2 linked regions of the Aromatoleum petrolei genome follow. The protein of the gene in region 2 interacts with the protein of the main gene of each other region in a pairwise test. Links are inferred from orthologs where the notes say so. Each region holds a gene or a part of one and is shown on either strand. Other genes may lie near its edges.

The links.
Region 1: the proteins of ToN1_RS00295 (region 2) and ToN1_RS06480 interact in binary tests that used the Escherichia coli proteins (3 or more experiments, as listed by UniProt). The link is inferred for Aromatoleum petrolei from one-to-one orthologs.

What each region holds. Positions count from the first base shown.
Region 1 is NZ_CP059560.1:1,414,399-1,419,500, forward strand. Bases 2,257-5,102 are described here. They hold ToN1_RS06480 (hydrogenase large subunit), read right to left. Parts: upstream 4,535-5,102; coding sequence 2,978-4,534; downstream 2,257-2,977. Other genes in these bases: ToN1_RS06470 (NADPH-dependent FMN reductase), read left to right, coding at 2,257-2,402; ToN1_RS06475 (NADH-quinone oxidoreductase subunit B family protein), read right to left, coding at 2,415-2,978; ToN1_RS06485 (hydrogenase 4 subunit F), read right to left, coding at 4,537-5,102. Outside these bases: pyk (pyruvate kinase), read left to right, coding at 1-1,138; ToN1_RS06465 (DoxX family protein), read left to right, coding at 1,253-1,642; more of ToN1_RS06470, read left to right, coding at 1,812-2,256.
Region 2 is NZ_CP059560.1:62,999-70,878, forward strand. What follows is about bases 2,502-5,373. They hold ToN1_RS00295 (FKBP-type peptidyl-prolyl cis-trans isomerase), read right to left. Parts: upstream 4,242-5,373; coding sequence 3,762-4,241; downstream 2,502-3,761. Other genes in these bases: ToN1_RS00290 (ABC transporter ATP-binding protein), read right to left, coding at 2,502-3,670; ToN1_RS00300 (peroxiredoxin), read right to left, coding at 4,207-4,719; lexA (transcriptional repressor LexA), read left to right, coding at 4,859-5,373. Outside these bases: ToN1_RS00285 (transglycosylase SLT domain-containing protein), read left to right, coding at 65-1,573; more of ToN1_RS00290, read right to left, coding at 1,589-2,501; more of lexA, read left to right, coding at 5,374-5,470; translesion DNA synthesis-associated protein ImuA, read left to right, coding at 5,510-6,232; ToN1_RS00315 (Y-family DNA polymerase), read left to right, coding at 6,168-7,601; ToN1_RS00320 (MATE family efflux transporter), read left to right, coding at 7,665-7,880. UniProt on the Escherichia coli protein: Folding helper with both chaperone and peptidyl-prolyl cis-trans isomerase (PPIase) activities. Chaperone activity prevents aggregation of unfolded or partially folded proteins and promotes their correct folding.

The DNA.
Region 1 (5,102 bases), 1.4 Mb from region 2 along the record:
CCTCGACCTCGACGCGAGCGAGGGCGATGCGACGCGCGCCAACCTGCCCCACCCCGAGATCTTCGCCGCCCTCGAAGCGGGCACCGAGCTGCTGCTCGACGACGGCAAGCTGCGCCTGCGCGTGGATGCCTTCGGCCCGGATTTTGCCGACACCACGGTGCTGGTCGGCGGCCCGCTGTCCGACCGCAAGGGCGTGAACGTGCCCGGCGTCGTGCTGCCAATCTCGCCGCTCACGCCCAAGGACCTCGCCGACCTCGACTACGGCCTGTCGCTGGGCGTCGACTGGGTGGCGCTGTCCTTCGTGCAGCGCCCCGAGGACATCCGCGAGGCGCGCGAGATCGTCGGCGACCGCGCGTGGATCATGGCCAAGCTGGAGAAACCGGCCGCGATCGAGCGCCTCGACGAGATCGTCGCCCTCGCGGACGGCATCATGGTCGCGCGCGGCGACCTCGGTGTCGAACTGCCGCCGCAGCAGGTGCCCATCCTGCAGAAGCGCATCGTCCGCGCCGCCCGCGCCGCCGGCAAGCCGGTGGTGGTCGCCACGCAGATGCTCGAATCGATGATCAGCGCGCCGGTGCCCACCCGTGCCGAGGCCTCCGACGTCGCGACCGCGATCTACGACGGCGCCGACGCGGTGATGCTGTCGGCGGAATCCGCCTCGGGCCAGTACCCGGTCGAAGCGGTGACGATCATGGATCGCATCATCACCGAGGTCGAACAGGACCCCGATTGGCGCGCGGGACTCGACGCGAGCCACATGCCCGCGCAGGCGAACACGCCCGAGGCCATCTGCTGCGCGCTGCGCCGCGTCACTGCGCTGCTCAATCCGGCGGCCACCGTCGCCTATTCCAGCAGCGGCTTCAGCTGCCTGCGCGCAAGCCGCGAACGCCCGAGCACGCCGATCCTGGGCCTCACGCCGCAGCTCGCCACCGCCCGCCGCCTCGCGCTGGTGTGGGGCGTGCATCCGGTGCCTTTCGAGGACGTGCATGACGTCGCCGAGATGGTCGAGCACGCCAGCGCCGCAGTCGTCACGCACGGCTTCGCCCAGCCTGGCGACGACGTCGTGATCATCGCCGGGCTCCCCTTCGGCCGCAGCGGCAGCACCAACCTGTTGCACGTCGTGAAGATTCCGACCTGACTGTCTGCCGACAGCGCCCCGCAGGCCGTTCCGGATCGGAACGGCCTGCAAATGCGTCGCATTTCGACTAAATCGGTAGGAGGGCAGCACGCCCGACCCTACAAGGAGAAGTTGATGAAAGACGTAATCATGCTCGTCGCACGCATTCTTCTCGCATTCATGTTCATCGCCGCAGGCTGGGGCAAACTCGGTGCCGGCTATGCGGGCACCCAGCAGTACATGGCGGCGATGGGCGTCAGCGGCACCCTGCTGCCGCTCGTGATCCTGGCCGAACTCGGCGGTGGCCTGGGCGTGCTCCTCGGTGCGCTCACCCGGCTCGCTGCGGCCGGGCTCGCGCTTTTTTGCGTGGCCGCCGCCATCCTCTTCCACACCAACTTCGCCGACCAGATGCAATCCATCATGTTCATGAAGAATCTCACCATCGCGGGTGGCATGCTCATGCTGGTTGCACAGGGCGCAGGCGCCTGGAGCCTCGACTCATGGTGGCAAGCGCGCAGGAAATGAACTGCGGGGGCGTTTCCGGATCGTAGGTGGGTATTCGACCGACCTATTGACCCGGCAATTGATCAGCTTCGATCACCGTTCGGGCTGAGCTTGTCGACGCCCTGCCAATGCCCATCGACAGGCTCAGGCGAACGGATGTATTGGAGCCCGCCCCTCAGGAGACGCCCCGATGCCTACCGTCCGACTCCTCGCCATGCCCGGCAGCGCGCGCCGGGATTCGTGGAACCGCCGCCTGCTCGCCGTGCTCGTGCGCGGCGCCGAGCAGGCCGGCGCCGAGGTCACGTTCTACGAGCCGCGCGAGCACGTGATGCCGCTCTACGACGGCGACCTCGAAGCCGCCGAGGGCATCCCGCCCGCGGCCGCACGGCTGCAGGCGCTGTTCGCCCAGCACCACGGCCTGCTGCTCGCAACCCCCGAATACAACGGCTTCTTCCCGCCGCTGGTGAAGAACACCTTCGACTGGCTCTCGCGCCCCCTGCCCGACGGCTCCGGCAAGCCCGGCACGGTGCATGTGCGCGGCAAGCCCGCGGGCATCGTCGCCGCCTCGCCCGGCGCGCTCGGCGGCATCCGCTCGCTGCAGCACACGCGGCAATACCTTTCCAACCTCGGCTTCCTCGTCGTGCCCGACCAGGTCGGCGTGCCCAAGGCAGATAGCGCCTTCGACGCGGAAGGGCAGCTGCAGGATGCGCGCGTGCGGACTTCGGTCGAAGCCGTCGGCGCCGCCGTCGCGCGGCTCGCGCTGAAGATGAACGTCGGCTGACCGGACGCGACTTCAGTTGAAGCCGGGCGCGAAATCCTCCTGCGCGGCCATGCCCTCGCCGCTCGGCGGGCGCGCCTGCACGGCGGCGAGAATCCCGGCGAGGAGCTCGGCCGGGGGCGGCGGACAGCCCGGCACGGTCACATCGACCGGGATCACGTTCGCTACGCCGCCGCAGCTCGCGTAGCTCTCGCCGAAGATCCCGCCATTGCAACCGCAGTCGCCCACCGCGACGACGAGCTTGGGCGCCGGCGTCGCGTCGTAGGTGCGCCGCAGCGCTACCTCCATGTGCCGCGACACCGGCCCGGTCACCAGCAGCAGGTCGGCGTGGCGCGGACTGGCGACGAAGCGGATGCCGAGGCCCTCGATATTGTAGTAAGGATTGTTCAGCGCATTGATCTCGAGCTCGCAGCCGTTGCACGACCCGGCGTCGACGTGGCGGATCGCCAGCGCGCGACCGAGGATCGCGAGGATCTCGTGATGGATCAGGTGCGCGGGGCGGCGGGCGCCCTCCAGCGGCTCGGGCGCCGGCTCGGTGACACGGCCGCGGCGCGCGACGTATTTCAGGATGTGCCACATTACAGATCCTGCCCCGAATAGCTGAGGTTGAAGGACTTGTTGATCAGCGGGAAGTCCGGAACGATATTGCCGATGATCGCGTGCTCCAGCACCGGCCAGTTCTGCCATGAAGGATCGTGGCAGTGACAGCGCACGATGCGCCCCCGCGCGTCGGTTTCCAGCGCGACGAACACCTCGCCGCGCCAGCCTTCGATCCAGCCCGCGCCGACGCCGTCCCGCGTCACGAGCATCGGCTCATGGACCGCCCCACCCGGCAGCCCGGCGAGCAGCGCGTCGATCATCCGCAGCGAGGCGAAGCACTCGCCGAAGCGTACCGCGACACGCGCCGCGACATCGCCGTTGCGATGCGAGCACGCCGTCACCGCGAGACCGTCGTAGGGCGGCCACGGGAAGTCGGCCCGCAGGTCGGCCGTCTGCCCGCTCGCCCGCCCCGCAAGCCCGGTCAGCCCGAGGCGTACGGCGAGTTCGGGCGTGACGCGGCCGGTCGTCACCAGCCGGTCCTGCAGTCCGGCGTGCTCGTCGTAGATGTCCTTCAGCTCGGCGACCTCGTCCGCAATCGCCGTCACCTGGCTGCGCAGCTTCGCGCAGGCTTCCGCATCGATATCGCGTGCCATCCCGCCGGGACGCACGCAGTCCATCATCAGGCGGTGGCCGAAGCACTCGTGGTTCAGGCGCAGCCAGTCCTCGCGCAGGCGCGAGAACTGCGCGAGGGCGAAGCCGAAGGCGGCATCGTTGCCAAGCGCGCCGAGGTCGCCGAGATGGTTCGCGACACGCTCGCGCTCGAGCAGCAGCGCCCTCAGCCACGCCGCGCGTTCGGGTACCTTCGCCCCGGCGAGCGATTCCGCCGCCATGGCGTAGGCCCACGCGTACGCGACGGTGCTGTCGCCCGACACCCGGCCGGCCAGCCGCGCGCCCTCGTCGACATCCATGCCCATGAAACGGCGCTCGATGCCTTTGTGCTTGTAGCCCAGCCGCTCCTCGAGCCGCAGCACCTTCTCGCCGACCACCGAGAAGCGGAAGTGCCCCGGCTCGATCGTGCCGGCATGCACCGGTCCGACCGCGATCTCATGCACGCCGTCGCCTTCGACGGGGACGAAGGGGTAGGCGTCGGCCTGTGCCTCGAAGCGCTCCTGGCCGGTGTTCCCGATGCGCAGCGGGAAATAGTCCGCCGGCCACGCGCCGTGCCGCAGCCACGGGCGCGTGTCGCCCCCGCCTTCGCCCTCATCCTCGGCCTCGATGCCGACCAGGTCGCGCGCAGCGCGCTGCATGCGGATCGCGGCGGGGAAAAAGCGCGAAATGTCCGGATAAGCGGGTTCCGCCGCGTCCAGCCCGAGCTTCGCCCACAGCAGTCCGTCCGCCGTCGCGTACGCCGCCGACACCGCGAAGCCGTCGCCGGCGGCACGTTCGTCGCTGCCCCACAGGCTCACGAGCCGTCCCTTCGCCTCCGCCACGGCCAGGGCAAGCGCGCTCCACTGCGCGGCATGCACGCGTGCGCCGAAGATCGGCACAGGCGCATCGAGCCGTTCGAAGCGGCAATCGAGTCCGAAGAACTCCACGGTCAGCCTCCGATCATCTGCGCCGCCTGACGGTACCAGCCGTCGAGGTAGGGCGGAATGTAGAGCCCCAGCATCAGCGCGAGCCCCAGATGGACGAACACCGGCAGCAGTGCCGGCGGGTGGGCGAGCGGGCGCAGTGACGTGTCGCCGAACACCATCGGCTGCACGCGCCCGAAGATCGCCGCAAACGCCACACCCAGCGCGACGAGCAGGAAGGGCGTGGCCCACGGCGCCTCGCGCATCGCCGTCGTCAGGATCAGGAACTCGCTCGCGAACACGCCGAAGGGCGGCATGCCGAGGATTGCCAGCGACCCGAGCATCAGGCCCCAGCCAACGGTCGGATTCACCTTCAGGAGGCCGCGGATGTCCTCCATCGCCTGCGAACCCGCCTTCTGCGCGGCGTGGCCGACGGCGAAGAAGATCGCCGACTTCACCAGCGCATGCACGGTCATGTGCAGCAGCCCGGCGAAGTTCGCGATCGGGCCGCCCAGGCCGAAGGCGAAGGTCATCAGACCCATGTGTTCGATCGACGAGTACGCGAACATGCGCTTGACGTCGCGCTGACGCG
Region 2 (7,880 bases):
GTTTGACGCACTTTCTCCCCTGCCCTAGAGTCCACCCTCTTTTCACGAACGAGGCGCCGGATTCATGGCGATTCCTCTCCTGCGAATTCTCCTGCTGGTCATCGCGCTGACCGCGGCGGCGTCCTCGGCCATTGCAGAGGACACCCCGGCTGGCGATGTCCTGCCCTCCAATGCCCCTGCGCCGGTCGACACCGCGCCGGCCGAAGCCAGCCCGCGTTCGCTCGGGAGCCTGCGCCCGCCATCGGCCGCGCGCAGAACGGAAGGCCTCGCCGCCTCGCCCGGCCAAGTACTGGAACTGCGTGACCCTGCCCCGCGCGTCCTCACACTGGACCTCACACGCGATGCGAACGACATCTGGGACCGCATCCGGCGCGGCTTCGGCATGCCCGACCTCGATACCGAGACGGTCGCCGAACAGCAACTCTTCTACCTCAACCGTCCGGGATTCCTGAAACGGGTGTTCGAGCGCGGCGGGCGCTACCTCTATCACATCGTGGACGAACTCGAACGCCGCGGCATGCCCACCGAGCTCGCCCTGCTGCCGATGGTCGAGAGCAGCTACAACCCGATGGCCTATTCGCGCGCGCGCGCCTCGGGACTGTGGCAGTTCATCCCCTCGACCGGGCGCAACTACAACCTGACGCAAGACAAGTGGGTGGACGAACGGCGCGACGTGATCGCCTCGACCAACGCCGCGCTCGACTACCTCCAGACCATCTACGAGATGCACGGCGACTGGCACCTCGCCCTCGCCTCCTACAACTGGGGCGAAGGCGCCGTAGGACGGGCCGTGCAGCGCAACCTCGCCGAGGGGCTGCCAGCCGAATACAGCCAGCTGCGGATGCCCGAGGAAACCCGCAACTATGTCCCCAAGCTGCAGGCACTGAAGAACATCGTCGCGCAGCCCGAGCTCTTCCACTTCGAGCTGCCCTACGTTCCGAACACCCGCCACTTCGTCACCGTAGACACCCCCGCCGGTATCGACCTCGCGACCGCCGCGCGCCTCGCCGAGATGCCGCTCGAGGAGTTCCTCGCGCTCAACCCCTCCTACAACCGTCCCGCCACCACGCGAGCCGATTCGCTGGTGATTCCGGTCGACCGCGCCGAACGCTTCCGCGCCCGCCTGGCCGAACATCAGAACAACGGCAAGCAGTGGCGCACCTACGAGATGCGCCGCGGCGACACCCTCGCGTCGGTCGCACGCGACTTCGGCCTGTCGCTGAGCGAACTGCACCAGATCAACGGCCTCGATGCGCGCAGCCGCGTGAGCCCCGGATACACCCTGCTAGTCCCCAACGGCATCGAACCCGACGGCGCGATCGCGGCGGCCCGGATGATTCCGCGCAACGCCGCGCTCGACACCAGCACGATCCCGTCCAAGGCGGACGCAAAGGGCGCGCAGGCGAAGGGCGGAAAGAAATCGGGGGCTGGCAAGACCTCGACCGGCAGGCGCGCGGCCGGCAAGAAGGCTTCGTCGGGGAACGCCAAGGCACCCGCGAAATCGACTGCCAAGACCGCGCCGAAGTCGTCCGGCAAGACGACGACCTCCGCGCAGAAGAACCAGAAGCGCTGAACGCCGCGGACCGCCTCAGGCGGGCCAGTGGCAGCGCACGCTGCGCCCGCCGCGCAGGTCGGTTACCGCCGGATACTGCGCACGGCAGATATCGGTCGCCCGCTCGCAGCGGGGGTGGAAGTGGCAGCCGGGCGGAGGCGCCAGTGGCGACGGCAGGTCGCCAGCCACCACCGGCCGCGTTGCGCGCTCGGCAGCGCCCGCATGCGCCGCGGTTTCGCGCGCGATATCGGGAACCGCCGCGAGCAGCGCACGGGTGTAGGGATGCGCCGGCGCGGCCAGCACCTTCCCCACCGGCCCCTGCTCGACGATGCGTCCCAGGTACATCACCGCAACGTCGTCGGCGAGCCAGCTCACCACGCCGATGTTGTGCGTGATGAAGAGATAGGCGAGATCGAACTCCGCCTGCAATTCGCGCATCAGGTTGAGGATCTGTGCCTGCACCGACACGTCCAGCGCACTCGTCGGCTCGTCGCACACGATCAGCTTCGGGCGCACCGCAAGGGCCCGCGCGATCGCGATACGCTGACGCTGGCCGCCGGAGAATTCGTGCGGGTAGCGCAGCCTCATTTCCGACGTGAGTCCCACGCGCGCAAGCAAGGCATCGATCTGCTCCGCGCGCGCTGACGGATCCTTCTCGACACCCAGCGCGAGCATGCCCTCCTCGATGATCTCGCCGACGCGCATGCGCGGGTTCAGGGACGCGAAGGGGTCCTGGAACACCATCTGGAAATCGCGCCGCAGCGCGCGCAAGGCCGCGCGGGACAGCCCCGCGAGCGGCGTGCCGTCGAGGTACACCTCGCCGCCGGTCGGCGCGACGAGCTGCAGGATCGCCTTGCCGGCGGTCGTCTTGCCGCATCCGGACTCGCCCACCAGCGCCAGCGTACGGCCCGGCGCGAGCGCCAGGCTCACGCCATCGACGGCGCGCACGCGCGCCACCTCGCGCCGCAGGAGTCCCTTGCGCACCGGGAAATGCACCTGCAGGTCGCGCACATCGAGCAGGGGCGCCGTCCTTGTGGCGGCACGTTCGCCAGCCGCACCTGCCGAGGCCGCCGCGGCGGAGACCGCGGGCCTTTCGGCATGATCTTCCGCGTACAGATGACAGCGCACTGCCTGCGCTCCGACCGACTGCCACGCCGGGGCGTCGTGATGGCAGCGCTCGAACACGTCGGGGCAACGCCCGGCGAAGCGGCAGCCGGTGAAGACCTGGTCCAGCGGCGGCACATGCCCGCCCAGGGCCGCCAGCGGATGGCCGCGCTGGGCGTCGGTCGGCAGCGCGGCGAAGAGCTTGCGCGAATACGGGTGCAGGGGCGCGCGGAAAAAATCGTCGCGCGCGCCGGTCTCGACCAGCTCGCCCGCGTACATCACGCCGATGCGGTGCGCCATATGCGCCACCACGCCCAGGTCGTGGGTGATCAGCAGCATGCCCATGCCGCGCTCGGCCTGAAGGCGCGCGAGCAGGTCGAGCACCTGGGCCTGGATGGTCACGTCGAGCGCGGTCGTTGGCTCGTCGGCGATCAGCAGTTCCGGGTCGCCCGCGAGGGCCATCGCGATCATGACACGCTGCTTCATGCCGCCGGAAAACTGGAAGGGGTAATCGTCCAGCCGTCGCGCAGCGTCGGGGATCCCGACCGCGTCAAGCAGGCGCTGTGCTTCCGCACGGGCCGCCGCGCCGCGCAGGCCGCGATGGCGTGCCAGCACCTCGCCGATCTGCGTCATCACGGTCATCACCGGATTCAGGCTGGTCGAAGGCTCCTGGAAGATCATCGCGATCCGGCCGCCGCGCACCTCGCGCATGTCCGCCTCGCTGCGGGCGAGCAGCTCGTCGCCGGCAAAGCGCACCTCGCCGCCAACGATGCGTCCGGCGTCGGGCAGCAGGCGCAGCAGGGCCAGCGCCGTCATCGACTTGCCGCAGCCGGATTCGCCCAACAGTGCAAAGGTCTCCCCCGCCGCGATCGAGAACCCGACGCCGTCGACCGGACGTACGGGCCGTGCGGCGGCGCCGATATGCACGCGCAAGTGCCGCACGTCCAGGAGCGGGGCGTCGATTGGTCGGTCCTCCTGCGCGGGCGGACGGTCGGTTCCGGCAAGTACGGTCATCGGACGGGTATGGACGCGGAGTGAAACGAAAGAGGGATGGAAAAAGGGCCGCTTGCGCGGCCCCGTGGCAATGCTGCGACCGGTCGTCCGATCAGTGGTGGTGGCCGCCCGCGCCGTGCACGTGGCCGTGCGCCAGCTCCTCGGCGGTCGCCGGGCGCACTTCCGCAATGGTCACATCGAACACCAGGGCGGTGCCGGCCAGCGGATGATTGCCATCGACAACGACCTTGCCGTCGGCGATGTCGGTGATGCGGTAGATCATCTCCTCCTCGCCGTCGTCGGTGACGCGCTCGAAGGACATGCCGACCTCGATGTTCTCGGGGAACTGGCTGATGTCCTCGACCAGCACGAGTTCCTCGTCGTAATCGCCGAAGGCATCTTCGGGCTGCAGCTTGACCTTCAGCTGCTCACCGACCTTCTTGCCGTGCAGCGCCTCCTCAATGGCGGGGAAGATGCCATCGTAGCCGCCATGCAGGTAGACCAGCGGTTGCTGACCATCATCGATCATGTTGCCGTCCGGGTCGACGACGGTGTACTTAAGCGTTACGACGCTGTTCTTGACGATTTCCATTAGCTTTCTCTGTTTCCAGTTTCCTGACCAGTTCAAAAACCCCCGCCGCATGGCCGCGGGGGGTAACGTCGCGGAGTGCGTGACGGATGATGCCTTCCTTGTCGATCACGAAGGTCGTCCGCGCCACGCCCATCTTCTTCACACCATCGACTTCCTTGGGCTGCCAGACATCGTAGAGCCGGCACACCTCGGTCTCGACGTCGGAAAGCAGACGTATCGACAGGCCGTGCTGGTCGCGGAATTCGGCGTGGGTCAGGCAATCGTCGGGACTGACGCCGACGACGATGCAGTCGTAGCGGGCGAATTCGTCTTCATGATCGGAGAAGTCGGCCGCCTGCATGGTGCATCCCGGCGTGTTGTCACGAGGGTAAAAGTAGAGGACCACATGGTGCCTGCCGCGTTCTGCGGCGAGGTCGAAATCCTCCATGTCCGCATCCGGCAGCGAAAACGTTGGCGCGATATCACCGATCTGCAACATGTGATCTCCCTGACGTCGTTGGATTCTAGCCGAGACACGAAGCGAACTCTACCTGCGTCTCCCCCGCTTGCGCTACACCGATTTAATGCTTGCGGATCAGCACAAGCTGTTTAAAATTACAGTTACCCCGGAGAACCCCATGAGCAACCGCGACCACAACCTGACCGCCCGCCAGAGCGAAATCCTCGAGTTCATCCGCCAGACGGTCGAATCCGAGGGGCGTCCGCCCACGCGCGCCGAGGTATGCAGCGCATTCGGCTTCCGTTCGCCGAACGCGGCCGAAAGCCATCTGCGCGCACTCGCCGCGAAGGGCGCGATCCTGCTCGAGGAGGGGCGCGCGCGCGGCATCCGCCTTGCCCAAGGGCTCGGTCTGCCGCTGATCGGTCGGGTCGCGGCCGGCAGTCCCATCCTCGCGGTCGAGCACATCGAATCGCGCCACCAGATCGACCCGGCCCTCTTCTCGCCGCGCGCCGACTACCTGCTGCGCGTGCGCGGCATGAGCATGCGCGACGCAGGCATCCTCGACGGCGACCTGCTCGCCGTGCACCGCAGCCACGAGGCACGTTCCGGGCAGGTGGTGGTCGCCCGCGTCGAGGACGAGGTGACCGTGAAGACCTTCACCAGCAAGGGCCCCATCGTCAGCCTGCTGCCGGCCAACCCCGATTTCGCGCCCATCGTCGTCGATACCCGCAGCACCCCCCTGACGATCGAGGGGATCGCCGTCGGCCTGGTGCGCAACGGCTCGCTGTGAAGCCTGCCGCCGTGATCCTCCTCCCGCCCCCCGCTTTCGATGGCCGCCCTCGCCCAGACCACCCTCGCAGCCCTGCCGTCCGGCCTCGTATGGCAGGCGGACCGGCTCGCGCAGTCGGCCGAGGCGGGCATCGCCACCGGCTTCGCGGCGCTCGATGCCCAGCTGCCGGGCGGCGGCTGGCCCCGTAATGCGCTGATCGAACTGCTGTCCGACCGCCCCGGTATCGGCGAACTCGGACTGCTGCTGCCCGTGCTGCACGCCCTGCCGGCCGATCGCTGGATCGTCTGGGTCGCCCCGCCCCATCTGCCCTACGCCCCTGCCCTCGTCGCAGCGGGGGTGCCGCTCGAACGTTTGCTGCTGCTCGAACCGGGCAACCACGCCGAAATCCTGTGGTCGGTGCGACAGGCATTAGCGTCGGGCGGCAGCAGCATCGTGCTCGCCTGGCTGGCACGTGCGGACACCGCCGCCTTGCGGCGTCTGCAACTCGCCGCCGAAAGCTCCGCGACCCCGCTGTTCCTGTTCCGTCCCGTCTCCGCCGCCCGGCAGCCCTCCCCCGCCGTCTTGCGCCTGCGGCTCGCTGCGAGCGACGGCGAACTCGCCGTGGACATCCTCAAACGGCGCGGCCCCGGCCTCGCCGCCCCGCTGTACCTGTCCCTCCCGCAACGACCCGGCCTGCGCCGCATTCCCGCCCTCAACGATGCTCTGGTTCGCCCTGATCCTGTCCGATCTGCCGCTGCAGGTATTCACGCGCGGCGTGGATGAGCCGGGCGAACTGGCGGTCGTCGAACACAGCCCCGGCGCGCGCGTGGTCGCGGCGACTGCCGCTGCGCTCGCGCGCGGCGTCGAACCCGGCCAGGGCGCGGCCGGCGCCCTCGCGGTCGCTCCGTCGCTGCAACTGCGCGAACGCGACCCGGCGCTCGAGGCCGCGACGCTGGCGGAGTTCGCCGCGTGGGCCACGCAATTCACGCCCTGCGTCAGCATCGACCCGCCCGATGGGCTGGTGCTGGAAACGAGCGGCAGCCTGCGCCTGTTCGGCGGCGTCACGGGGCTGGTGCGGCGCATCCGCGCCGGCCTCGCGCCGCTCGGCCTGGATGCCGCGATCGCCGCTGCCCCGACCCCGCTCGCGGCACGCTGGCTCGCGCGCACGCACCCGGGCCGGCAGCTCCGGGCCGCCGCCGAGTGGTGGCGCAAGCTCGACGACCTGCCCGTCGAACTGCTCGGCGACGGCGCCGAAGTATCCCGCGCCACGCTCGACCTGCTGCACGGCATCGGCGCCCGCCGCATCGGCGACGTCGCCCGCCTGCCGCGCGACGGGCTCGCCCGCCGCCAGGCCTCCGTCGTGCTCGACACGCTCGCGCGGGCCCGCGGCGAACGCCCCGATCCGCGCCCCTGGTTTCTGCCGCCGGAACGCTTCGAATCGCGGCTGGTCCTGCCCGCGAGCCTGCTGCACACCGAGCCACTGCTGTTCGCCGCCGGAAGGCTGTTTTCCGGGCTGTCCGCCTGGCTTGCCGCCCGCCATGCCGCGCTCGATCGCTGCCGCCTGCAGCTGGAGCACGAGGGCCACCCCGACACCGTGCTCGAGATCGTCACCGGCACGCCGGGGCGCGACGACGGGCGACTGCTGATGCTTGCCCGCGAACACCTCGCCGCGCTGCAGTTGCCCGCGCCGGTCGAGGCACTGCGCCTTCTCGCCGACAACCCGGTGGTCACCCCGGGGCGCACGCAGGACCTGTTCAGCGACCCCGACAGCGCACGCGACGCCGCCGCCCTGCTGCTCGATCGTCTGCGCGCGCGGCTGGGGCGCGAGGCGGTTCGTACCGTACATCCGGTTTGCGAGCACCGGCCCGAACGCGCCTGGCGCCTCGCCGACCCCGGACGCCCCGCCCCCCACAGCACCCCGCCGGCCACCGGCCCTCGCCCCCTATGGCTGATGAACGAACCGCGCGCGCTCGACTCTATCCGCGCGCTGACGCTGCTGCGCGGGCCGGAACGCATCGAATCCGGGTGGTGGGACGGCGCCGACATGCGTCGCGACTACTACATCGCCCGCGCACCCGATGCCGCGCTGTGGTGGGTATTCGAGCAGCTCGACCCACCCGGTGGCTGGTACGTGCATGGTTTTTTTGGCTAAACTCGCTTCCCCACTCCCGGTTCCCGCCGGGAATCCTTCCCTCAACCCCGATCCCCCTCTTCCTTGAGCGCCCCCGCCTCGTCGTCCGTCTCGGCCTCCCTCATCGCCCGCCAGCTGCTGCACCACGCGTGGCCCGTACTAGTCGCGCAGATCCTGTCGATGAGCATGCTGATCGCCGACACCGTGATCGTGGGCCGCTACAGCACCGTCGACCTCGCCGCGGTCGCCGTCGGCAGCGGCGTATATATCTCCATCGTGATGCTGGTGGTGGGCGTGCTG